Regions from separate parts of the Nostoc sp. CALU 1950 genome, predicted to be linked through region 1. Evidence: predicted binding sites of a transcription regulator. Region 1 holds the regulator's gene; each other region holds the start of a gene.
The links. Region 1 encodes HrcA, which represses chaperone genes, less so after heat shock. Its sites were predicted from a motif close to TTAGCACTCNNGANTCNNGAGTGCTAA; they were not measured.
Positions count from the first base shown of each region.

Region 2: groL (chaperonin GroEL) is a predicted target of HrcA. The motif match lies at 5,474-5,500, and genes of this name have one in related genera.
Region 3: groES (co-chaperone GroES) is a predicted target of HrcA. The motif match lies at 2,578-2,604, and genes of this name have one in related genera.

Region 1 is NZ_JBDNJQ010000053.1:7,770-16,260, forward strand. It holds gene ABF638_RS16105 (SDR family oxidoreductase) at 1-619, shown strand, start outside; gene ABF638_RS16110 (DUF3352 domain-containing protein) at 762-2,420, opposite strand; gene ABF638_RS16115 (rhodanese-like domain-containing protein) at 2,579-2,911, shown strand; gene hrcA (heat-inducible transcriptional repressor HrcA) at 3,367-4,476, shown strand; gene ABF638_RS16125 (DUF2834 domain-containing protein) at 4,566-5,240, shown strand; gene psbA (photosystem II q(b) protein) at 5,656-6,738, shown strand; gene aroC (chorismate synthase) at 6,896-7,984, shown strand; gene ABF638_RS16140 (tetratricopeptide repeat protein) at 8,085-8,491, shown strand, end outside.
Region 2 is NZ_JBDNJQ010000030.1:31,725-40,215, forward strand. It holds gene ABF638_RS11145 (ferritin-like domain-containing protein) at 1-77, shown strand, start outside; gene ABF638_RS11150 (isoprenyl transferase) at 101-859, shown strand; gene ABF638_RS11155 (hypothetical protein) at 1,333-1,845, shown strand; gene trxA (thioredoxin) at 2,364-2,681, opposite strand; gene fabG (3-oxoacyl-[acyl-carrier-protein] reductase) at 3,287-4,033, shown strand; gene ABF638_RS11170 (MraY family glycosyltransferase) at 4,292-5,374, opposite strand; gene groL (chaperonin GroEL) at 5,533-7,206, shown strand; gene corA (magnesium/cobalt transporter CorA) at 7,522-8,491, shown strand, end outside.
Region 3 is NZ_JBDNJQ010000005.1:27,245-35,735, forward strand. It holds gene ABF638_RS02645 (WD40 repeat domain-containing protein) at 1-151, opposite strand, end outside; gene ABF638_RS02650 (NIL domain-containing protein) at 431-739, shown strand; gene ABF638_RS02655 (response regulator transcription factor) at 817-1,494, opposite strand; gene groES (co-chaperone GroES) at 2,624-2,935, shown strand; gene groL (chaperonin GroEL) at 3,032-4,666, shown strand; partial or broken gene ABF638_RS02670 (DUF4351 domain-containing protein) at 4,807-5,067, shown strand; gene ABF638_RS02675 (DUF4351 domain-containing protein) at 5,088-5,408, shown strand; gene ABF638_RS02680 (radical SAM protein) at 5,475-6,413, shown strand; gene ABF638_RS02685 (photosystem II assembly protein) at 6,406-7,704, shown strand; gene ABF638_RS02690 (urease accessory protein UreD) at 7,766-8,491, shown strand, end outside.

The sequences.
Region 1 (8,491 bases):
CACGGAAAAACTGGAAAAAATTGTTGAGGATATCCACAAGGAAGGCGGCACAGCAGAATTCAAGGCAGTGGATGTCGCTAATCGTGAGGATATGAAAAAGTTCATTCACTTTGCTCTAGACAAGTTTGGCCGCGTTGATGTCATCTATAACAACGCAGGTGTTATGCCCCTTTCCCCGATGAACGCCCTGAAAGTTGAGGAGTGGGACACCATGATTAATGTGAACATCCACGGCGTTTTGAATGGCATTGCTGCGGGTTTGCCCATCATGGAAGCGCAAGGCGGCGGTCAGTTTATCAATACTGCTTCCATCGGCGCACATGTGGTGGTGCCCACCGGTGCGGTTTATTGCGCGACAAAATATGCCGTTTGGGCCATATCCGAAGGGCTGCGTCAGGAATCGAAAAATATCCGCGTGACAACAATATCCCCTGGTGTTGTTGAGACTGAACTCGGCTCTGATATCACGGATGATTCTGCAAAAGGCGCTTTGAAAGAATTTCGCAAAATCGCACTGACTCCAGATGCGATCGCTAGAGCCGTCTTGTATGCCGTGTCCCAGCCAGATGATGTCGATATCAATGAAGTAATTGTCCGCCCCACAGCAAGCGCATTCTAATCTTGGGAAGATAGCGGCGCTAGGGGAAATACTAGGAGATAGAGTCAAGGTAGGCAGTAACGCCTACCTTGACTCTATTTTTTGTCATTCTCCAAATATTATGTAGGCGGCCGCCTCATCACAGACACCCTAGAAAAACGAATTATTTATGGAGTTTGAAGAAAACGCCACCTTTGAGCGATCGCGTGTCAGTTCCATAACTACTGACTGTGAGTGATCGCAGATTATCAAAAAACGGTTTCCCTAAAACTTCCGCTAGTTTGAGAATTGGCACTTGACGCTCTAACAAATTCTGGCTCTTTATCCAGTCAAGATATATATAGCCTTGGTTTGGTAAGGGAATTGCAGCAATACTATCTTTGAAATTAGGATTGTCAATTATGGAATTATCCTTAGTTGTGAGAATTTCATCCATAGTTTCTAAGTCAGAGGTGAAAATTTCGTAATTTCCTAAAGTTGTATGCAATCCCAGCACTTTTGTTTCAATGCTAAAGGATGCTCCTTCTTTGGCATCAGTTTTTTTTGTAGCCGTGGTTAACTCTGTCCAAGCGGAGATTTTTTGCTTGTCTATAGTCAAGGGATTAATACTGAGTCCATTGGATGAGGCGATCGCATCTAAACGAGCAACGCCTTGTTCCACACCCTCGGATTTTTCCACCACAAAAATCCAATGGGGGGTTATTTGCTCTTTATCAGGTAACAATGCTATGGCATATTCTCCTTGTACCCAGCTAAAAATATCCTCTGGTAAGTTTATCCCCCAGCGTTTTTGAACATCTACCAGAGGTTTTGCTAACCGAGCAACCACATCTTCTTCAGAACCATATATAGTTGCTGTTGCTTGTTTCCAGAGTTTGGCTAAATCACTGTCAGCTAAATTATTCAAATTCGAGCCGGAAATTGCCAAACCTGCGGACGCTGGAATATACTGCAATGCTCCCACAGGTTTAGATAGCGGTGGAGATGGAGGAAAAATTTCCAATGAAGTCAAAAAGGTGGTTTCCGCTAGTAATCCTTTGGGGTTTAACACCAGAGAAATGATTTCGCTGTTATATGTTTGTTCTGGTAGCTCTAACCCTTGCCATTTTGCCACGATGGGAAGATTCAAGAAAGCTATAGCTAAACCCCCTTTGGGCAGTTCTTTTCTAGCTTTTTGGTATTCGAGGGAACTAGTCAAATTCAGATCGGGCGCTTGGACGTTATTGATCGCATCTCGCAGCACTTTCGGATCGTTGGCAAATAATACAAAGCCTTCGCCAACAACAGCACCAGCAAGCAAATCTTGTTCTGGTTGAGAATTGTCAGAAATCAGTTTTACGCCTTTATATTGTTCAACAGCTAAGTTTGCTCCAGCTAACGCCCGTTTAGAAAACAACAACTCGACAAACTCGCGGCTTTTCTCCGGTTGCTTGGTTGCTAGTGCTAACAGATACCCTAGCTGCTGTCCGTTTTCTGGATCGCGATCGATATCTAATGTGGTGATCGCTAATGTAATTTCGTTCCCTAACCAGGGTTGAATGTCTTGCTTGTAATCTATGCCACTTTTGGCGAATAAACTGGTTTTGAGTTTAGATAGTTCTTCTTCACGCTCCAACACTTGCAAACGGTCAGGATTCGTCAGCAATGAAACCATTGCAGGGGAAAGTTTGGACACGAATATGGCTGCACCAGGCCCAGAGGTAGAAGCAATGAGGTTAGCCGGATTTTTGGCGAAGAACCAGTAAAAGCCAGCGATCACAATTACTAGCAGTGCGATCGCCCCAGCTACGATAAAACCAATAAATGAACGTTGCCTATTCACATTAAACCTATTAAAAAAGACGGTTTACAGCCATTTAAGCAGAAAGCCTAGCAGAATTTATCAACCCTCTTGAGAATGGATACTCATGCGAAGGCAGAGATTTTCTGTCACCATAAATAGGATTAGGACTGTTTATAGGGAATTCTTTTAGTCAACCCATGAACCAAATTAGTGTAGAAGAACTGGGGCAACGTCTTTCTTCTAGTGATGCAAGTATTCAGCTAGTAGATGTGCGTGAACCAGAAGAATTGGCGATCGCTAGCATTGAAGGCTTTGTCAACCTACCTTTAAGTCAATTTACCGAATGGGGAGATCAAGTACCTACCCTCTTCAATCCCCAAGCGGAAACTCTTGTGCTATGCCACCACGGTATCCGCTCTGCTCAGATGTGCCAGTGGTTGATTGCTCAAGGTTTTACAAATGTGCAGAATATTTCGGGTGGTATTGATGCCTATTCTGTATTAGTAGACCCTTCAATTCCCCAATATTAGCTTTTGCTCAGGTGGAACTCACTCTTCCATCTGGCTTTTGCTATGCTAATAACAGTAATACATCACTTTAAATGCTTGCCGGAAAGCTTGCAATTTGGACATCAAGTACATCTGCACAAGATTTTTTGATTTGCCCAAATTACAGTTCAGCATGAGCTATTGCGAAAAATTACGTATCTAATAATACTTTTGCAAATACAAATTTGTGCAAAAATACGGTTAGAAAGAAGCAGATTAAGGGTACATTATAACTAGCAGCTTTTGCCAAAAAATTGGGCTACTATCTCAAACCTACTCTTAAAAAATGCTGCATGTATATTAACTTTAAAAATACTTATCATAATATAGCTGTATAATTTGCTATCTTAATAAATTATTAATATTCTCTGTTTTCGATTAAATTCACAAATTTTTCAGAGTTTGATTAAAATTTGCCTTCAGCAAAACATACCACAATGGAAGTCCAGTTAACAAATCGACAACAGCATATACTTTGGGCAACGGTACGTCACTACATTGCTACGGCAGAGCCAGTTGGTTCAAAGGCTTTGGTCGAGGAGTACGACCTGGGTGTAAGCTCGGCGACAATTCGCAATGTGATGGGCGTTTTAGAAAAGTCTGGATTACTCTACCAACCACACGCGTCTGCTGGACGTGTACCTTCAGACTCAGGCTATCGCATCTATGTTGACCAGCTAATTACACCCTCTCTGCGAGACGCTACGCGAACGGAAACTTTAGGGCGAGAAGTAGAGGTGGCGTTGCAAAAGCATCTTCAGTGGGAAGATCGGAGTTTAGAAGCCTTACTCCAAGGAGCCGCGCAAATTCTAGCAACCTTGAGTGGTTGTATTAGCTTGATCACTATGCCGCAAACCACTACAGCACTATTGCGACATCTGCAATTAGTGCAAATTGAAGCTGGGCGGATCATGCTGATTGTCGTGACTGATGGTTACGAGACACATTCAAAATTAATGGATTTGGCTTCAACACCAGAAGAAACACAGCGCGATTCAGAGGTGATTGATCGCGAGTTGCAGATTGTTTCTAATTTTTTGAATAGCCACTTGCGGGGTCGAAGTCTGTTGGAATTAGCCTACCTCAACTGGAGTGAACTAGATCAAGAATTCCAACGCTACGGGGAATTCTTGAAAAACTCAGTTGCCGAATTGAGTCGTCGCACTCATGCACCGACTGCAACCCAAATTATGATTCGGGGTGTGTCAGAAGTTTTACGCCAACCAGAATTTTCCCAGTTACAGCAGGTACAAACCATCATCCACCTGTTGGAAGAAGAACAAGACCAACTGTGGCGATTAATATTTGAAGAACCAGAACTGGAGGATGGTGCTAAACCAAAGGTAACAGTTCGCATAGGTGCAGAAAATCCATTAGAACCGATACGCACCTGCACCTTGATTTCTTCCAACTATCGCCGAGGTTCTATACCAGTAGGAAGTGTGGGAGTTTTGGGGCCAACACGCCTAGATTATGAAAGTGCGATCGCAGTAGTAGCATCTGCTGCTGATTATCTCTCTGAAGCTTTCAGTTATTTCAATCCTTAATATCGTATCGTGTAATAGCAAATGAACGATACCATAGCAAGCAGATAGCCCAATTTATAGCGGCAAAATTAATAGTACTTAAATATTTCATGGTTAGAAAAATTTCCTTTAGCTTACTGTGGCTGGGATTCACTATCTATGCGTTTTTCCTCGCGCCTCCTGAGCAACCCGGTACATTCGAGTTAATTAAAAACCTTTCTACTGTGCAGTGGGAAGGTGTTAACCCTTTAGTAATATCACTATTCAACCTCATGGGTATTTGGCCTCTCATCTACAGTGCAGTAGTGTTGATTGATGGCAGAGGACAAAAAACACCTGCTTGGCTGTTTGCGATCGCTTCGTTCGCAGTTGGTGCTTTTGCTTTGTTGCCGTACTTAGCCATTAGGGAACCAAATAATCAGTTTATTGGTAAAAAAAATACCTTACTCAAACTGCTAGATTCTCGTATGACTGGGGTTGTTTTGACGGTAGCGACAGCTATTTTAGTTGCTTATGGTTTAAGAGAGGGAGATTGGGGCAATTTTGTCCAACAGTGGCAAACTAATCGCTTCATCAATGTGATGAGTTTAGACTTCTGTCTACTTTGCCTATTATTTCCCACATTACTGGGGGATGATATGGCGCGTCGCGGTTGGAAAAATCCCCAGTTTTTCTGGTTAATAGCGTTGATACCGTTATTTGGCCCATTAATTTATTTATGTGTGCGTCCACCTTTAAAAGAAGTGGGTATAGACTCCATATCCCAGCAGCCAGTAGCGAATTGAAGATTGAAGAAGGCAGGAGGCGGGAGGCTACACTGATTGCAGGATAACAAATCAGAGATTTTGGAATGGGTCTTAAACCCGGCAGGAAATAGATAGCGCAGCGGTAGCAAGTCAGACGCTCCTGTGTCGCTAACGCTGCGCTATTGAGCGTCGGGCAGTTTTCCTTCTGCCTCCTGCCCTCTGCCTCCTGCCTTCATTGATAAAGTGCGTTTCTCACAATCCAAAATCTAAAATCCAAAATCGTATCACCCAAAATCCCCTTTTTCAGTGAATTGGGGATTTTCTGTGGGTGCGTAAATCCCAAGAGAAAATTCTTTCTGAAAGTACTTTACAAAACGCAATAAATTATTTAAGATGTGTAACAGGTAGTCAAACCTACCTAAATTCATCTGCAAATAATCGCATTTATAAAACAATGACAACAACCTTACAACGTCGCGAAAGCGCCAACGTATGGGATCGATTCTGCGAATGGATCACCAGCACCAACAACCGGATTTACATCGGTTGGTTCGGCGTAGTAATGATTCCAACCTTGCTAGCAGCTACCGCTTGCTTCGTAATCGCTTTCATCGCCGCTCCTCCAGTAGACATCGATGGTATCCGTGAACCAGTAGCAGGTTCCTTGATCTACGGAAACAACATCATCTCCGGTGCAGTAGTACCTTCCTCCAACGCAATTGGTTTGCACTTCTACCCAATTTGGGAAGCAGCTTCCTTAGATGAGTGGTTGTACAACGGCGGTCCTTACCAATTGGTAGTTTTCCACTTCCTGATTGGCGTATTCTGCTACATGGGTCGTGAATGGGAACTATCCTACCGCTTAGGAATGCGTCCTTGGATTGCGATCGCATACTCTGCTCCAGTAGCAGCAGCAACCGCAGTCTTCTTGGTATACCCAATCGGACAAGGTTCCTTCTCTGATGGTATGCCTTTGGGTATCTCAGGAACATTCAACTTCATGATTGTGTTCCAAGCAGAACACAACATCTTGATGCACCCCTTCCACCAATTAGGTGTAGCTGGTGTATTCGGCGGAAGCTTGTTCTCTGCAATGCACGGTTCACTCGTAACTTCTTCACTAGTTCGTGAAACAACTGAGACTGAATCACAAAACTACGGTTACAAATTCGGTCAAGAAGAAGAAACCTACAACATCGTTGCGGCTCACGGCTACTTCGGTCGTCTAATCTTCCAATACGCTTCTTTCAACAACAGCCGTTCACTGCACTTCTTCTTAGCAGCATGGCCTGTAATCGGAATCTGGTTCACCGCCTTGGGTGTAAGCACAATGGCGTTCAACTTGAACGGTTTCAACTTCAACCAATCAATCATTGACTCTGAAGGTCGTGTGATTGCAACTTGGGCAGATGTAATCAACCGCGCTAACCTGGGTATGGAAGTAATGCACGAGCGGAACGCTCACAACTTCCCTCTAGATTTGGCTGCTGGTGATTTTGCTCCTGTAGCTCTTTCCGCTCCTGCTATCAACGGTTAATTCTGAAGTTTAGCTAAATTGAGAAAGCGCCCTCTCTAAACAGAGGGCGCTTTCTTATTTGTACTCATACAGTCCAAGTACCAAAACAAGTACAAGAATTAACTTTTGCGCGAACTCTAGGTAAAATACATAAGCCTCATCCTTTTTCTTTAAGATCATGGGCAACACTTTTGGTCATCTATTTCGCATCACTACTTTTGGTGAATCTCACGGCGGCGGTGTGGGGGTTGTGATTGATGGTTGTCCTCCACAACTAGAAATTTCGGCAGAAGAAATTCAAGTAGAATTAGATAGAAGGCGTCCGGGACAAAGTAAAATCACCACCCCTCGCAAAGAAGCGGATACCTGCGAGATTTTATCAGGGGTATTTGAAGGTAAAACCTTGGGAACGCCCATAGCAATTTTGGTACGGAACAAAGATACTCGTCCCCAAGATTATGACGAGATGTCCGAAAAATATCGTCCTTCTCATGCAGATGCAACTTATGATGCAAAATATGGCATTCGCAATTGGCAAGGTGGGGGTAGATCGTCAGCGCGTGAGACAATTGGCAGAGTAGCAGCAGGTGCGATCGCTAAAAAAATTCTCCGTCAAGTTGCCAATGTTGAAGTTATCGGTTACGTCAAGCGCATCAAAGACTTGGAAGGTGTAGTTGATCCAAATACTGTCACCTTAGAACAAGTGGAAAGTAATATCGTCCGCTGTCCTGATGCTGAATGTTGCGATCGCATGATTGAATTAATTGAGCAAGTTGGTAGACAAGGTGATTCTATCGGCGGTGTCGTGGAATGTGTAGCGCGTAATGTGCCGAAAGGTTTGGGCGAACCAGTATTTGATAAATTGGAAGCTGATATTGCTAAGGGTGTGATGTCTCTCCCTGCTAGCAAAGGCTTTGAAATTGGTTCCGGTTTTGGCGGAACGCTGTTAACGGGAATTGAGCATAACGACGAATATTATATTGATGAAAATGGTGAAATTCGCACTGTAACTAACCGTTCGGGTGGTATTCAGGGGGGAATTTCCAACGGGGAAAATATCATTTTACGAGTTGCATTTAAGCCGACGGCGACAATTAGAAAAGAGCAAAAGACAGTAACTCGTGAAGGTGAAGAAACATTATTAGCTGCGAAAGGACGACACGATCCTTGTGTGCTACCACGTGCAGTTCCAATGGTGGAGGCGATGGTGGCGCTGGTGTTGTGTGACCATTTGTTACGGCATCATGGACAGTGTAAGGTGTTGTAAAGATTTTTCAGAAAATATTTATGCTTCGGGGGTGAGTGTCTGACTCGCCCTTTTTTATCTGTATTGCTATAGTAGCGGATAACACATTTGAGTAAGTGCTATGACGGCTGCTATCAATACGGATAAAGAGTATCAAGATCGCTTAAAACACTTTACTAGCCTAAAGTCCAAGTATCAAGCAACGAAATATAAAGATTCATCACCCTCTAGTCTTCTCTATCTCATACTTCGTAAAGTTGATTTAGGAATTGAGCTAACTACATTAGAGATTGAATGGTTAAAAGAGCATGATCTTGAATTTATATGTCAAGAACAGCAAGATAAATTAAAGGACTTCGTAAAATTAGGGGTTGAATTCTCTAAATTAAAGTCTAAATATAAAGCTACAAAGCATGGTGTTTCTTGGCAATCTAGTCATTTGTATTTCATGCTTTGGAAACTTGAGTCAGGGAATTTACTCACTGATTCAGAGGTTCAATGGCTGAGAGCAAATGGTTTATATGAAAC
Region 2 (8,491 bases), on a different contig from region 1:
ATACAATGCATCGCCTGTGGAGTTGGAACAACACCCTCACACCAGAATACTTACAAAATTTATTTGAAACTAATTAGTCAAAACAAAGGACAAATGACAAATGACAAATGACAAATCAAAATTACCCAGCGATTTAAACCCCCAAAAAATACCCCAACATATCGCCGTGATCATGGATGGTAACGGACGATGGGCAACCAGTCGAGGATTACCGCGCATCGCTGGACATCGCCAAGGAGCAAAAACACTCAAAGAATTATTGCGTTGCTGCAAAGATTGGGGAATCAAAGCGTTGACAGCCTATGCTTTCTCAACAGAAAATTGGCAGCGTCCCGTTGAAGAAGTGAATTTTCTGATGCATTTGTTTGAGCGATTACTACGCCGCGAGTTGGCTCAGATGCATCGTGAAGGAGTACGAATCTCATTTATTGGAGATTTATCGGCTTTACCCAAGTCTCTACAGACAGAAATGGAACGTTCAATGACAGAGACGTTGAACAATCAAGCAATCCACTTTACTGTTGCAGTCAATTACGGTAGCCGCAACGAAATTACCAGAGTTTGTCGTCAAGTAGCTCAACTCGTGGAACAGGGCGAACTCAGTGCCCAAGAAGTGAATGAAAGTCTTGTAGAACAACACCTCTACACCGCAGACACTCCAGAACCCGATTTGCTGATTCGTACCAGTGGTGAGATGCGATTGAGTAATTTTCTCTTATGGCAAATGGCGTATACAGAGATGTATTTCACCGATATCTTTTGGCCAGATTTTAATAGAGAAGCATTTTATCAGGCTTTGTTGAGCTATCAAAGTCGCGATCGCCGTTTTGGTCAAGTTAAAGCTTCACTGTCAGCTTAGTGTACCAACCACCAGACATCGCCTCAAAACTAACCCAGACAGTTTTTGCCATGAGCGATAAAACAGGAGTCATAATTCAGAATGGGCTACGCCCCGCTGCGCTAACAGAATTCTGAATACTCTACCCATAAAGGGATGAGTTTTAAGGCGAGAATATTTTAATTTTTTTCGCGCCACTTGCGGGCAAGGTTTTAAACCAATATTCATTACCCAGTCGGACTCCAATTCAATTCTGTTAGCGGATAGCTAAGGTTTAGCCCATTCTGACTTCTGAGTTCTGAATTCTTCTTATAAAGTAAAAGCACCCACATTACCACGATTGGTATATGAGCGCTAACAAATAAAAACATTATCGAGGATAATCTATCTGCTATGACAGACCGAAGTAACTATAAGAATAGCAGGGACTGGGTAAATAAACTGCAAGGGTAGTTACAAATGTTTTGTTAAAAATATTACTTACCGTGAATGTGATGCTTGATTTAGGCAAAATCCAATCGATTGCGACATCCTATTCTCCTCAAGAACTCTTTGCTGCCTTGGTTTGGCAGCGTCGGTTCAATGAGTTTGATGGCGAAGAAGTGATTACCGACCTTTCCAACCACAGAAATTTATGGGCAAGCTTTCTGTTTACAAAACCAATTTTTGCACCAGATGAAAACGGTTTAAGCTTTGGTGGTATGGTCGATACCCTGCTTGCGATGGCAAACTATCGACCTATGCCTGAAACCAGCATTATCCATTTCATTGCTTATCCTGCCGATACGCTATACATTCTGACAGAGAACCAAGATACAAAAGTGTCTGAGCTTTTAGATTTGGGCAAAAAGTGGCGAGCTGACTCTGTAGAGGTAAGTGATGGCACGAATGAAGACTACGGTTTGCGGCTTAAGCGCCGACTGAGAACTAGATTGGAAGGAGCGCTATTGGGTGAGGATGTTCACCAGGATTGTGATGCGGTTGTTGTTTGCTATTGGTGGGATTGAATTCTTAAAATATCTCAATCAGAGTAATTGTGGACTAAAATCTGCTGTGCAAAACTGGATCACTACACTAAAAATAAAGTACTTAGGTGTAGCTCATCGTAGACATCGCTCTACAGATAACCTAATTATTTCTTTTGCCTGATTTACCAGTTTGATTTGAAAGTTGGTGCTTTTCTATAACCCGCTCAATCTGGCAAGTTACCGCGTCTATTCTATGTTTAACCTTATCAAAATCAATGCTCACCCAAATATAGGTTGTGTCAGGTCTTTGCTGTTTAGTATTCATATATTGCTTTACTTGTCAAGATATTTTGTTATATCTACACAATATATCCTTCTCAACTTCTAAACTACTTTCTCTAGACGTATAAGTAAATATGCTTAATGTTTACTTAAGGTTTTATCGGCTAGAAGTTCAATCAAGCAGTAATTTGATTAAGGTGCACAATTACTATCTACTGAAAGAGACGCGATATTTCGCGCCTCTAAGAACCAAAATCAAAATTCTAAGTGTTAGCTTAAATCTTTGTTTGTAGATATTGCACCAACTGTGGTGCTTGCATCACTCCCTCTATCCGATCCACAGGCTTACCTTGCTTAAACAGTACCAGGGTTGGGAGAGAGGCAATTTTATACTCAGTAGCCAAATCTGTGTATTTTTCTGTGTCGATTTTGACAATTCGTAGGCGATCTTTAAGTTGGGCATTGACTTGCTCTAAAATTGGCACCATCATCTGACAGGGACCACACCAGTCAGCGTAAAAATCTACTAATACAGGCACATCAGAAGCGGACAGCATATCATCAAAACTGTTAAATTCTTTTTTAGTTGCCATTGTGACACACGCCGATTTTCAATTGTTTGTTTCAATAGTAATTCTTAGAAAATAAAATAGGTATAGGATTATGGGTTTTGTTGGGAAAAGATTAGATTAGTTAATATAGACTGATTTGCCAGCCAAAAACCTTAAATAATTATAATAAAACACGTATACTATTTTATTTTATGCATATCCATTAGATATGTATTTAAACCTATTCTGACTAACCAACTAATTATAGAGGCGTTCACGAGAGTGATGTCTACAACAGTGTAGCTGCTATAGTTCCTAGTCTATTCCAATTAAGTGATGACTACAACGGGCTATTCGGTGACGCAGCTATAAATAAATCAACAATATATTGCTTCAAGTTATTCATCCATTAACAAAAAATAACTCATAAGATATTTAATTATAGTAAAACGTTAATTTGTCTAAATTAAGTTATATATATCTAGCTAAAAACGACGTAGAACTTTATCTATTTAGATATCTAATTTGCATCATGCCAGCAAGATTGTCATCCCGCAAGAGTTAGATTTTATCCAGACAATATTCAGATGTTCCCGAAATCACCATAAGATAATTAGCGCGGTATTTCTAAGATTGAGGAACATTAAATGACACTATTACAAGATAAAGTCGCAATTATCACAGGTGCATCACGAGGAATTGGCCGAGCGATCGCAATTGAATTAGCTGCACAAGGAGCGATCGCAGTTGTCAATTATGCCAATTCTAGTGCTGCGGCTGAGGCGGTTGTTACAGAAATTACAGCAGCCGGAGGTCAAGCGATCGCTATCCAAGCAGACGTTTCTAAAATCGAGCAAGTAGACGCACTAGTTAACGCCGTCATGGAAAAGTTCAGTCGTGTGGATATTTTGGTCAACAACGCGGGTATTACTCGTGACACACTGCTTTTGCGTTTGAAGCCAGAAGATTGGCAAGCTGTGATAGACCTTAATTTAACTGGTGTTTTCTTTTGTACACGCGCCGCCAGTAAAATTATGCTGAAGCAGCGATCGGGGCGGATTATCAACATTACCTCCGTTGCGGGGCAAATGGGCAACCCAGGTCAGTCCAACTACAGCGCCGCCAAAGCAGGTGTAATTGGTTTCACCAAAAGCGTTGCTAAAGAACTAGCTACACGCGGTATCACCGTTAACGCCGTCGCCCCTGGATTCATCACCACCGACATGACCAGCGATCTCAACAACCCCGAAGATATTCTGAAATACATTCCACTCGGTCGTTTCGGTCAGCCCGAAGAAGTCGCTGGGATGGTGCGCTTCCTCGCTGCCGACCCTGCTGCTGCTTACGTTACGGGACAAGTTTTTAATGTCGATGGCGGCATGGTAATGGCCTAAATAGTAATTTTCGTAGGTGCGTTAGCCTTCGGTATAACGCACCAATCTTATCAGGCGACTTCAGTCGCAACGACACAAGCAAAATGCCCCTGCGCGGACTAACGGCAATTAAATTTTCAATCTAAAATCCAAAATTTAAAATCTAAAATTCAGTCAAGACACAATTGTGCATCACCAAATAGCCAGTCCTAGACATCGCTTCCATACAGAGAATAAACCATAGTAGGGCTAGCATTCTAATGCCCACCCTACAAGCAACTAAGGCTGTTGGCGTATCCTTTGCCAGACAGTAAAGCCCAAAAGAAGGATAATGCTACTGGCGGTAGTCAGTATCACAGCCAAACTCATGCCTTGTATTCTCATCGCCAGCAAGTTGAAAACTAAGGTAATTGACCAAAGCGTGAACGCAGCATTGCGCTGGGAAAGTCCCCAAGCGAGTAAGCGGTGGTGCAAATGGTCTTTGCCAGGAGTACTGAGAGGGTTATTTCCTGCTAGTAGCCGCCGCACAAATACTTGAGTGGTGTCTAGCACTGGTAACAACAGAAATAAAACCGTAGGAATTAGTGCATAAACTGTGTTTTGTTGCAGTTTTCCTAAAATACTAGTTGCTGCCAGCACATAGCCAAAAAAGTATGCTCCGGCATCACCCATAATAATTCGTGACGGATGGAAATTATGGCGCAAAAAGCCCAGTGCAGCACCTCCCAAGGCTGCGAGTACCAAGATTGCCGCTGCACGGTTGTTAAATTGGGCTGCAACCCCCAACAAACTCATGGCGGTAATAAAGCTGATTCCCCCCGCCAAGCCATCCATACCATCCATTAAGTTAATGGCGTTGGTAATCCCTACTACCCATAGTACTGTCAGTGACATGGACAAGAGAGAGTCGATGGGAGTGCCAAACATCACTTGAACACTGATGCCATTAGCTACTAGCAACAGTGCCGTGACAATTTGCGCCCACAATCGAACAGAGGGCGGTAAGCCGAACTGATCATCGATAAAGCCCACAAGAACTAATATCGAACCCCCCAACAGAATAGTGAGCACCTGAGCCAATACGTTTTGGAGTTCGATCGGTCGTAAAAGGCTAGCTAATACCAGCGCGGCGATCACACCCGCGTAGATAGCTAGCCCCCCTGCATTGGGTAAAGGTTCTCGATTGAGTCGCCGTGCGTTGGGTTGGTCAGCCCAACCTACCCGCAAGGCAAATTTTCTTACTGTCGGAATTAAACGCCAAGTTACAAGCCAAGCCAATAGGAACGTAAATACTACTGCCAACCAGCCGGTGCCGCTAGGGTCGGCAATACCGAGGGACTTAAGGGAGTTGTCTAGATTCATCTCCCAATTCAAGCATTACTGCCAGTATCTAATATGAGCATCACCTGTATATTAATCAATTTTTTTTATTTCCATTTGTAACTTGAGCCGCTTGAGAGATTAGCACTCTTGCGCTGTGAGTGCTAAATTGTCTAATGGAAGCGCTGGAGAAATGAAACATGGCAAAAATTATTGCATTTGACGAGGAATCGCGGCGAGCTTTAGAAAGGGGTGTTAACGCCCTTGCCGATGCCGTAAAAATCACATTGGGGCCCAAAGGTCGCAATGTCCTTTTAGAAAAAAAGTTTGGCGCACCTCAAATTGTCAACGATGGTATCACTGTTGCCAAGGAAATTGAATTAGAAGATCCTTTGGAAAATACTGGTGCAAGACTCATCCAAGAAGTAGCCTCAAAAACTAAAGATGTCGCTGGGGATGGTACAACCACCGCCACAGTTTTAGCACAAGCCTTGATTCGGGAAGGTTTAAAGAACGTCGCGGCGGGTAGTAATCCAGTTAGCTTAAGACGTGGGATCGACAAAACTATTGAGGCACTGGTACTGGAAATTGCCAAGATAGCCAAGCCAGTAGAAGGAAGTGCGATCGCTCAAGTTGCTACTGTCTCTGCTGGTAACGATGAAGAAGTTGGCCAAATGTTAGCCCAAGCAATGGAAAAAGTCACCAAAGATGGTGTCATTACCGTTGAAGAATCTAAATCCCTCACAACTGAACTAGAAGTAGTTGAAGGGATGCAGATTGACAGAGGTTACATTTCTCCCTACTTCGTCACCAACAACGAGCGGCAAATTGTGGAATTTGAAAACGCTCGGATCTTGGTTACTGATAAAAAAATCAGCAGCATCCAAGATTTAGTGCCAATTTTGGAAAAAGTCGCCCGTTCTGGTCAGCCCTTGCTAATCATTGCAGAAGATGTCGAAGGTGATGCTTTGGCAACTCTGGTAGTGAACAAAGCGCGGGGTGTACTAGCCGTGGCTGCCATTAAAGCACCTGGGTTTGGCGATCGCCGCAAAGCTTTGTTAGAAGATATTGCCATTCTCACCGATGGACAGTTGATTTCTGAAGAAATCGGCTTGAGCCTAGATACTGCTGCTTTAGAAGCGCTGGGAACTGCCCGCAAAATTACCATTGATAAAGAAAGCACCACCATTGTAGCTGGCAGTGTCACCAAGCCAGAAGTACAAAAGCGGATTGGTCAAATTCGTAGACAGTTGGAAGAAACCGATTCTGAATACGATCAAGAAAAACTCCAAGAACGCATCGCCAAGCTTGCTGGCGGCGTGGCAGTGATTAAAGTGGGTGCGGCAACCGAAACCGAACTCAAAGACCGCAAACTGCGGATTGAAGACGCACTGAACGCTACTAAAGCTGCTGTGGAAGAAGGTATTGTTCCTGGTGGTGGGACGACCCTAATTCACTTAGCTAAGACGGTAGAAGCGATTAAAAAGACCTTACAAAATGACGAAGAAAGAATTGGGGCTGATATTGTACAACGAGCGCTAGAAGCCCCCTTGCGCCAAATAGCAGACAACGCCGGTGCTGAAGGTTCTGTAATCGTCTCGAAAGTTCGGGATAGCGAATTCAACATTGGCTACAACGCTGCTACTGGCGAATTTGAAGACTTGATTGCTGCTGGTATTATCGACCCTGCAAAAGTCGTGCGTTCAGCTTTGCAAAATGCTGGTTCAATTGCTGGTTTGGTCTTAACCACCGAAGCGATCGTTGTTGAAAAGCCAGAGAAGAAATCCGCTGCTCCTGCCCCTGACATGGGCGGTATGGGCGGCATGGGCGGTATGGGTGGCATGGGCGGCATGGGCGGCATGGGTATGTTCTAACTTCTGCTCACCCAGATAAATATTTTTTAAACAGTTTGTCTTACCCAGGCAAACTGTTTTTTGTAGCATTGCTGATTCAGAGGCGATATGTTATACCAATTCGTAATTCGTAATTCGTAATTTGTCAGATTTAAATCTGACTGATGACTAAATTATCAACCTAAATAATTGCGTAATTTATAAATTACAGTCTTTATATTGATTTTTGTAAGATTACGTGTAAGTTATCCTTATGTACTTTGTTATTTACAAATGACAAATGACAAATGACAAATGACAAATGACAAATGACTAATCACTATTAGGTAATATTTTATGGCACGAAAACTGCGTCGCCTTCCCAAAATAGTAACCAAGCTATACGAAGATGAATTCTATCACCAACCAGGAACTTTACCAGGAACCATAATTATTGATGCAGATGCTCCGCTACCGATAATTTTCTTAATTGACTATAATCAAACCAATTTCATCCGTGAACAAATAGCAACTCCAGAGGAGTGTCTCCCCTATCTTGATGCAGAATCGATTTCTTGGGTAGACGTACAAGGTTTAGGTAGTCAAGACATATTACAACGATTGGGTAACGTCTTTGAGTTACATCCTCTAGTTTTAGAAGATGTAGTCAATGTACCAGAGCGTCCCAAAACCGAGGATTATGAAGACCAATTGCTATTCATTGCCCGCATGGTAGTACCAAAGGAGAAAACATGTGGTTTTTATAGTGAGCAAGTGAGTTTAATATTAGGGAAAAATTATTTGTTGACAGTACAAGAAGAACCAGAACATGATTGCTTTGAAGCAGTGCGATCGCGAATTGAAAAAAATAAAGGTATCATCCGTAAACAAGGAGCGGATTATTTAGCTTACGCTCTGTTAGATGCGATTATTGATGGCTTTTTCCCAGTGCTGGAGCTTTATGGAGAGCGAATCGAAGAGTTAGAAGAGGAGGTAATAGTCAAACCAACCCCACAAACACTACAAAATATTTATCAAATTAGGCGAGAATTACTGCAACTACGTCGTGCTATCTGGCCCCAACGAGATGCAATTAATTCCTTAATTCGAGATGGTAGTGAACTAATTGGCGAAGAAGTACGAATCTATCTGCGAGATTGTTATGACCATACAGTGCAAGTGATGGATATGGTAGAAACGTATCGAGAACTATCATCTGGATTAATGGATGTGTACCTTTCGGCAGTGAGTAATAAAATGAATGAAATAATGAAGGTGCTAACGATAGTTTCAACAATCTTTATTCCTCTAACTTTTGTGGCCGGAA
Region 3 (8,491 bases), on a different contig from region 1:
TTACTAAATTAATTCCTTTGTGCCCATATTGAAATGCTTCTAAAAGAGCATCCACTTTTTCTTTTGTAGAAGCACAGCGCAAACGATATCTAATGCCCTCTAATCCCTGTATTGCTGGACTAGAAGAAGAAACTAGGTCGTGTTCTCTCATCACGTTACTTTATTAAATTTCATAAACAATAAATTAGGGTTACAACAATTGTTGTAACCCTACAGATTGGCTATATTAAATCTGCTCTAAAATCACTAAAGAATAATAATTAACCTCAGAATTGACTAATTATGAGCAATTCTTCACATTTACTACATCTAGATTAATGGTTGCCAAGGCAAATACTTTCTTGCTTGCCTGGGTGGGATAAGTGACGCTAGTGTTAAAAGAATTGTGTAAAGTAAAACCCTCATCCCAGAAGTCGAGTAGGAAGCTAGAATGGCAATTCCAAATAAACAAGTAAAATCTAATACTGATATTTTAGATAATAGACGCACCCAAACTCGTATCCAAGTTCGCATTCCTAAAGACTTGCATGAGGAACCAGTCATATCACGGCTGGTTTCTCACTATGGGGTAACAGTCATTATTGCTGATGCTCAGGTAAGCGCAAACGTGCCACAATATAGCTGCTTTGATCTGGAACTCCGAGGTACTGCTTCCCAGATTGAAAGTGCCTTAACTTACCTAGATGAACTGGATTTAGAAGTTTTGCACCAATCCAGCCCTGAAGAAGATGGTTGGTAAATTGAGTGCTGAGTCCTGAGTTATGAGTGCTGAGTCAAAAACACTCAGCACTCAGCACTCAACACTCGGTACTGAGTTTAGGCCATTTGATTTTCAATCGCCCACCGCGCTAGTTCAGTGCGGTTATGGAGATTGGTTTTGCCCAACATATTGGACACATGGCTTTCAACCGTGCGCTGACTAACATTTAGTTCTTCAGCAATTTCCCGGTTAGCTAAACCCCTAGCAACAAACTGAACTACTTTCAGTTCAGTTGGGGTTAATTGCACATCGAAGGGAACCTGGATACGGGAGCCGTTTTCGCCTCCTTTTGCTTGGTGTTCTTTCCAACGGATAGTTTGTTTCAGCGAGGATTCAACTTGCGCTACGAGTTCTTCTGGCTCAAAGGGCTTGACCATATAAACATCAGCACCTTTATTCAGACCCTTAACTCGGTCTGCACTTTGTCCCTTAGCTGAAAGGAAAAGAACCGGAATCCAGCTGGTGCGTTCGTTTTGCCGGACTTGTTCCACAAAAGTATATCCGTCCATTTCCGGCATCATCACATCGCAGATGATCATGTCTGGAACATCTTGCTCTAAAATTTCCAGAGCTTCACGTCCATTTTCAGCGGTGATAACTTCATATCCCCGGAATTCCAAGTAATCCTTCACCAGCAAGATGAGGTTAGGGTCATCATCAATCAATAGAAGTCGTTTGTGATCTTTCATGCTGGGCTCTTTCATAGCAGTGGCACTTGTCGCGCTTCGGTCCATCAAAGTCTTGAATATTTATCCTCTATGTGGGTTATTCGAGATGTTGTCCTTTTTCCTACTTAACTTGCCTTTGCTGTCTCGAAGTCTCAAAAATGCCGAGCACTTTCAATAGACTAGTAGCTAGATAGCAAAAGTCCAGCAAGGATACGTATAGCAGTAGTATCTATAATGCGCTATTATATATCGCTTTGAAAGGGGCGGGGTAAAAAACACTGATTAAATAATAATCTTTCGGACTCACAAGTAAGTATTGGCTTAAAGATGACCCTACCTCAAAACCAACCCGCACTTTCTTAAAGCTTACTGCTATACCATATCTTTTGGTTGTTAAGCCTCTATGAGGTGTTCACAAGAAACTAGGGAAGTTTCTGGCAAAGGATGGTTTGAAAACGCGTACTTTTCTACCACCTTATTGCCTATTTAGTGTTCTCGGATGATCCGCAGGGTAACTTCCAGGTTTGCTTGGCGATACCAGACACCATCATGGTAAACCACCATTATGGGTCTAGAACAAGAAACACGCAAGCAGCTGGCTTTAGTTTTATAGACACAAATGGGATACTTTCTTGCGGCTCATCAAGTTTTAACTCTTTAAGTCGCTTTTTTAAGTAATCCCAGAATTCCAGACTAGCTCGTTTTGAGCAGCAATTGTCTGGTCAGTGCAAATAAAAATGTGCTGCTGAATTTTTGCAAGTCCTAAACTTTCTACATAATTACTCAGGGTCTTATGTTCCAGAGACTTAGTAGTTTTGGGGATTTGATGGCTGGACTGGATCACTGTCACTGTATTGTTACTTATTGAGCGGCTCCCTGATTACAGTTCTATAACAATTTGCAAGCTTTGCAAATAAAGTTGACTGGGGAGTGGTGAACAGGGAATGGGGAGTGGGGAATGGGGAAGAATTCTCATAACTCTTAACTCCCTACTCCTAACTCCCTACTCCCTACTCTCTTCGTAACTTACAGAACAAAACCTGAAAGGTAGAAATAATTAAGCATTTATACTTAAGTATATCTATGACTCTCTAGTTCGGGAACCCGTACTCAAGGCATTCTTGCCATTGGACGCCACTTTTCGGTAAATTAGCACTCAGGAGTTGAGAGTGCTAAACTCTGGAGAAAATAAATTATGGCTGCTTTATCTCTAAGCGTTTCTACAGTTAAACCTTTAGGCGATCGCGTTTTCGTAAAAGTGAGCGCCTCTGAGGAAAAGACCGCAGGTGGTCTGTATTTGCCCGATACCGCCAAGGAAAAGCCCCAAGTAGGGGAAGTAGTGGCCCTTGGCCCTGGCAAGCGTAATGACGATGGAAACCGTCAGGAATTGGAAATTAAAGTCGGCGATAAGGTGCTGTACTCTAAGTACGCCGGCACTGACATCAAGCTCGGCACTGAAGAATATGTACTGCTTTCTGAAAAAGATATTTTAGCAGTTGTTATTTAGTCGTCATTAGTCATTGGTCATTAGTCATTAGCCAATGACAAAGGACAAATGACAAATGACGAAAAACAAAAGACAAAGGACAACTAAGAAGAAATTATGGCAAAGCGCATTATCTACAACGAAAACGCCCGTCGCGCCTTGGAACGAGGCATTGACATCCTGGCTGAGGCTGTAGCTGTTACCCTTGGCCCCAAAGGTCGTAACGTAGTTCTAGAAAAGAAATTTGGCGCACCGCAAATCGTCAATGACGGTGTAACGATCGCCAAAGAAATCGAATTAGAAGACCATATTGAAAACACTGGTGTAGCTCTGATTCGTCAAGCTGCTTCTAAGACCAATGATGCTGCGGGCGATGGTACTACCACTGCTACCGTTTTAGCTCATGCGATCGTCAAAGAAGGCTTGCGGAACGTTGCAGCTGGTGCTAACGCAATTTCCCTGAAGCGTGGTATTGATAAAGCTACTGCCTTTTTGGTAGACAAAATCAAAGAACACGCCCGTCCAGTGGAAGATTCCAAAGCCATTGCCCAAGTTGGTGCGATCTCGGCTGGTAATGACGAAGAAGTCGGTCAGATGATTGCCCAAGCAATGGACAAGGTGGGTAAGGAAGGCGTAATTTCCCTAGAAGAAGGGAAATCTATGTTCACCGAGTTGGAAATCACTGAAGGGATGCGCTTTGATAAAGGCTACATCTCTCCATATTTCGCTACCGACCCTGAGCGGATGGAAGCGGTTTTTGATGAGCCTTTCATACTGCTGACCGATAAGAAAATCGCTTTGGTACAAGACCTTGTACCAGTGTTAGAGCAAGTAGCTCGTGCTGGTCGTCCTTTGGTGATTATCGCCGAAGATATTGAAAAAGAAGCTTTGGCAACCTTGGTTGTAAACCGTTTGCGCGGTGTACTCAACGTGGCTGCTGTTAAGGCTCCTGGCTTTGGCGATCGCCGCAAAGCACTACTAGAAGACATTGCTGTTTTAACTGGTGGTCAACTAATCACCGAAGATGCTGGTCTGAAGCTAGATAACACCAAGCTGGATAGCCTGGGTAAAGCTCGCCGGATCACCATCACCAAGGACAGCACCACAATTGTTGCCGAAGGTAACGAAGCTGCTGTTAAGGCTCGTGTAGAACAGATTCGTCGTCAAATCGATGAAACCGAATCTTCTTACGACAAAGAGAAATTACAAGAGCGTCTTGCTAAACTCTCTGGTGGTGTTGCTGTAGTGAAAGTTGGTGCAGCAACCGAAACCGAAATGAAAGACAAGAAGTTGCGCCTAGAAGACGCTATCAACGCTACCAAAGCTGCTGTGGAAGAAGGTATTGTTCCTGGCGGTGGTACAACTCTGGCTCACCTTGCTCCTGAATTGGAAGTTTGGGCAAAGAGCAATCTTAAAGATGAAGAGTTGATTGGTGCGTTGATTGTCGTTCGCGCCTTACCTGCACCTCTGAAGCGGATTGCTGAAAACGCCGGTCAGAATGGTGCTGTGATCGCTGAACGCGTGAAAGAGAAAGAATTCAACGTTGGCTACAACGCTGCAACAAACGAATTCGTCGATTTGTTAGAGGCTGGTATTGTTGACCCTGCGAAAGTGACTCGTTCTGCTCTGCAAAACGCTGCTTCCATCGCTGGTATGGTGTTGACAACCGAATGTATTATAGTTGACAAGCCTGAGCCTAAGGATGGCGCCCCTGCTGGCGCTGGTGCTGGCGGCGGCGACTTCGATTACTAATACTTTGTAGTTACATAAGTTTAAAAATAGCTGCTTCCCTTGTGGAGGCGGCTGTTTTTTTGTGTCAAAAGAAGAGGAAGAGTACCGTGAAAAGTCAGAACAGTACCCGACTGATTTTGTGCGTTGGTTGCTTGGGGTAGTTTGAAAAGGATTTGGTTCGGCAATTTTTGCGGGAGGATATTATGAAAGAGTCTGTAATTTATCAAGATATCGTTCAAAAGGAAGCGTTTAAATTGATTAGTCGTCTACTTAAACGGCGTTTTGGTGATATTGATGGATCATTAGTTGAGCAGGTTCGGAATTTATCTGCTGAACAGTTAGAAAATTTGGGAGAGGCATTGTTGGATTTTTCGGAAGTTGCTGATTTGGTAACTTGGTTAGAGCAGCAGGAGAAGGACTAAAATTTTTGCAGAAGTATACTATGAAAGAATCTGTAATTTATCAAGATATCGTTCAAAAAGAAGCGTTTAAATTGATTATTCGTCAGCTTAAACGGCGTTTTAGTGATATTGATGGATCATTAGTTGAGCAGGTTCGGAATTTATCTGCTGAACAGTACTGTGTTTCTAATAACTTACGCGCTACATCACGAGCAATGAGTGTTTCTTACCTTCCGCGTAAAGGCTTGGCATACGAACAGCTTATTGATAATTTTCAAGAATTATATCAGCGCTTTTGTGATGAGAGTGGTTTTGTCTATATGGCCTATCGCACTAGCGTACATCTTGGAGAAGTTATTTAAAAATAAAAATGGTAATCATAAGAAGTAGGGTGCGTTAATTCACTCTCAAGAAATATCAGGATTCACATGGCACAATCAAAATATGAAGGTTATTGCGAATGCATTCCTACCAAGTTAGTCAAAGAAAAGTTTGGAGATGTTAATGTTTATGTACAAAATGCGAAATCTCTCTTAACAAAAGCTACCGGATTTATTGGTGATTATGATTTTACTCTAAATCCTTACAGGGGATGTCAATACGGTTGTAGTTATTGCTATGCTGCTGCATTTAGCCCTAATGCTAAAATGCGCGAAGATTGGGGTAAATGGGTGATTATTAAGGAAAATGCTGCTGAAGTTTTAGCGAAAGAATTAAAAAAATGGTATGCAAAAAATCCCTATATTCCTCCTAGAATATACATGAGTAGCGTTACTGATCCTTATCAACCACTTGAGTCTAAACATCAACTGACTCATCGGTTGTTAAATGTAATGCTTGATGTGAGGGATGATGGTTATCCAACTCCAACTTTGGTGATTCAAACTCGTAGCCCAATTATTACTAGAGATATTGATTATTTACAACGATTTAAGCGATTGCGAATTAATATGAGCATTCCTACAGGAAGCGAATTAGTGAGAAAGGATTTTGAACCGCGATCGCCCAGTATTAAAGCTAGACTAAATGCTATCACTAAAATAAAAAAAAGTATTGATTATTACAAAGGTTTTCTTCCTAAAATTTCTATCACTATTACTCCTTTACTTCCTACTTTAGCAACTGATGAAGCTGCTTTTATTGAAAAACTAGCCATCGCCGATAGGATTGTAATTCAAGCTTTTCATGCTAGTCAGACTCGTTCTCTCATAGCATCAACTCGCCAAGAAGCTGAAGAAATTAAGCAAAAATACTCTTGGTGGTATGAAGATGAGAAATTAAGCTATATGAAATTTAAGGAAAAGTTAGTTTCTCAACTTCCAGGTGTAGAAATTATGGAAGGTAAAGAGGGATTTGGTTATGAATAATCCTATCGTAAATTGGTGGCGAAGTCAGCAGTTTAAATCATCTTTAAAACGTGGCGATATCCGACGTGCAGTCCAACTATTGCAAGAGATTCAAAAGTCAGGTGCAAGATTCTCATGGTTAGAAAAACTATTTACGGATAAACTTCAACTTGAACGTTATTCCCAAGAATACAAACGACAAACAGAAACTTTAAGTAAACAAATAACAGAAGCATCCCAGCAAAAAGATGATCTCATATTAATCCCAGATGAGGAATTTGTTAAATATATCTATAAAGTTTTTAATTTAATACAGCACGATGAATATAAACTGCAATCTACTGGTATTGATGAACGTATATTTGATGACTTTGAATCAAGTTTAGTTGAATATCTTAAAGAAGAATTTAGTAAGATTCCTGACAAACAGTTATTTGTTAAGCTAGAAGATGCTCTTGAAGATATTAATAACTTAAAAATTGGACAAGACCCGGACTATCGTTTTAGTCTAACTCCTCATGTCTACTTTATGAAGTATTTTTTAGAAAATGTATATTGTATATATTTAGCTTGGTTTCTCATTTACCAGGATGGTTTACTACCAAGTAAGGTTAATATCCTTGATATTGCAGCAGGCCCAGGAACAGTTGCTTATGGTTTAGCTTTATTTCTCCAAAGTAGTAGCGGTTTCTTTCATATCCCACAAATGCATATATCTTACTACTCTTTAGAAAAACAAGATGCCTTCCAGTTTCGTGGACTTCAGTTCTGGCGACGATATATAGAGTCACGTTTAACCACGGTGAATGCTTATTTTCGCTTTGTTACTACTGATATTTTTAATTGGAAAACTCAATCGAATAATCTACCCAAAGACTTTTTCGACTTTATCGTAATTTCCCACTGCTTCTTTATAGATAAAGCCAAGAGGGTTGAAGCTCATAATACTTACAAGCAAATATTTGCCACTAGCTTAAAAATTTCCGGCTATATTTTACTAATTGTACAAGATAAGAAATTATTCAAAATTTACGATGCTTACCAAATTGAAAACCAAGAACAAGAAAAAAATGTAGTGGATAAATTTCTGGCAGAACTTGGATTAGAGTTGGTCTGGTATAAATATCTAACCTCAACAGGTTCAAGAACATCTTTATCCGGTGCTGAATTTGGTAAATTCGCTCGAGAAAAATTACCAAAACAACTATATATGAGTCCAATACTCCAACAGTATTTTGGTCAGAAGCATCAGTCATGCTATACATTAGATGATTATGTAATCTTGGCGAAAAATCATGATAAATTGCAGTGAAAGTAGCAGAGAATATATTAAAGAAATATAAGGTATGTGAACTTGAATCTTGAATTTATAAATGACCTGTAATCCGCAAATAGCAGAAGGTTGGCATGGCAAACTTAATTTAGTCTATGCCGATCGCCAGGGTAAAACTCAATTAATTTACAATCACCAACAAGCGCCTCTGAAGGTACAACGGCCATTCTATCCAGAAGGGGAAAAAGTTTGTCATAGCGTAATTTTACACACGGCTGGGGGAATGGTGGGAGGTGATCGCTTATCCTCTAGCATCCACCTCCAACCTCAAGCCCAAGCCTTAATCACCACGGCGGCTGCAAGCAAGATATACCGCAACAATGGCTTACAAGCTAGACAAACCATCCAAATGCAAGTTGATGCTGGCGCTTGTTTGGAGTGGTTGCCGCAAGAGACAATTTTATTTAACGACGCGATTTATCGGCAAGATTTACGGGTAGAATTAGCAACCGGGGCCAGTTGGTTAGGCTGGGAAATTACCCGATTTGGTCGCAGTGCTAGAGGAGAAAAATTCTTGCAAGGGGAATGGCGATCGCACACGGAAATTTGGCAACAAGATGTTCCTTTGTGGATTGATCGGCAATACTTACCCGGTAGCGAAGACATTTTTCACAGTCCCCACGGCTTGGCTGGAAAACCAATCGTAGGTAGTCTAGTTTGGGTTGGTGGTGCAGTTTCAGCAGAAATTGTCGAAAAAACGCGAAATTTATGGCATGGGGAAGGAGAAGTGGGTGTTAGCCGATTACAACATGGATTATTGTGTCGA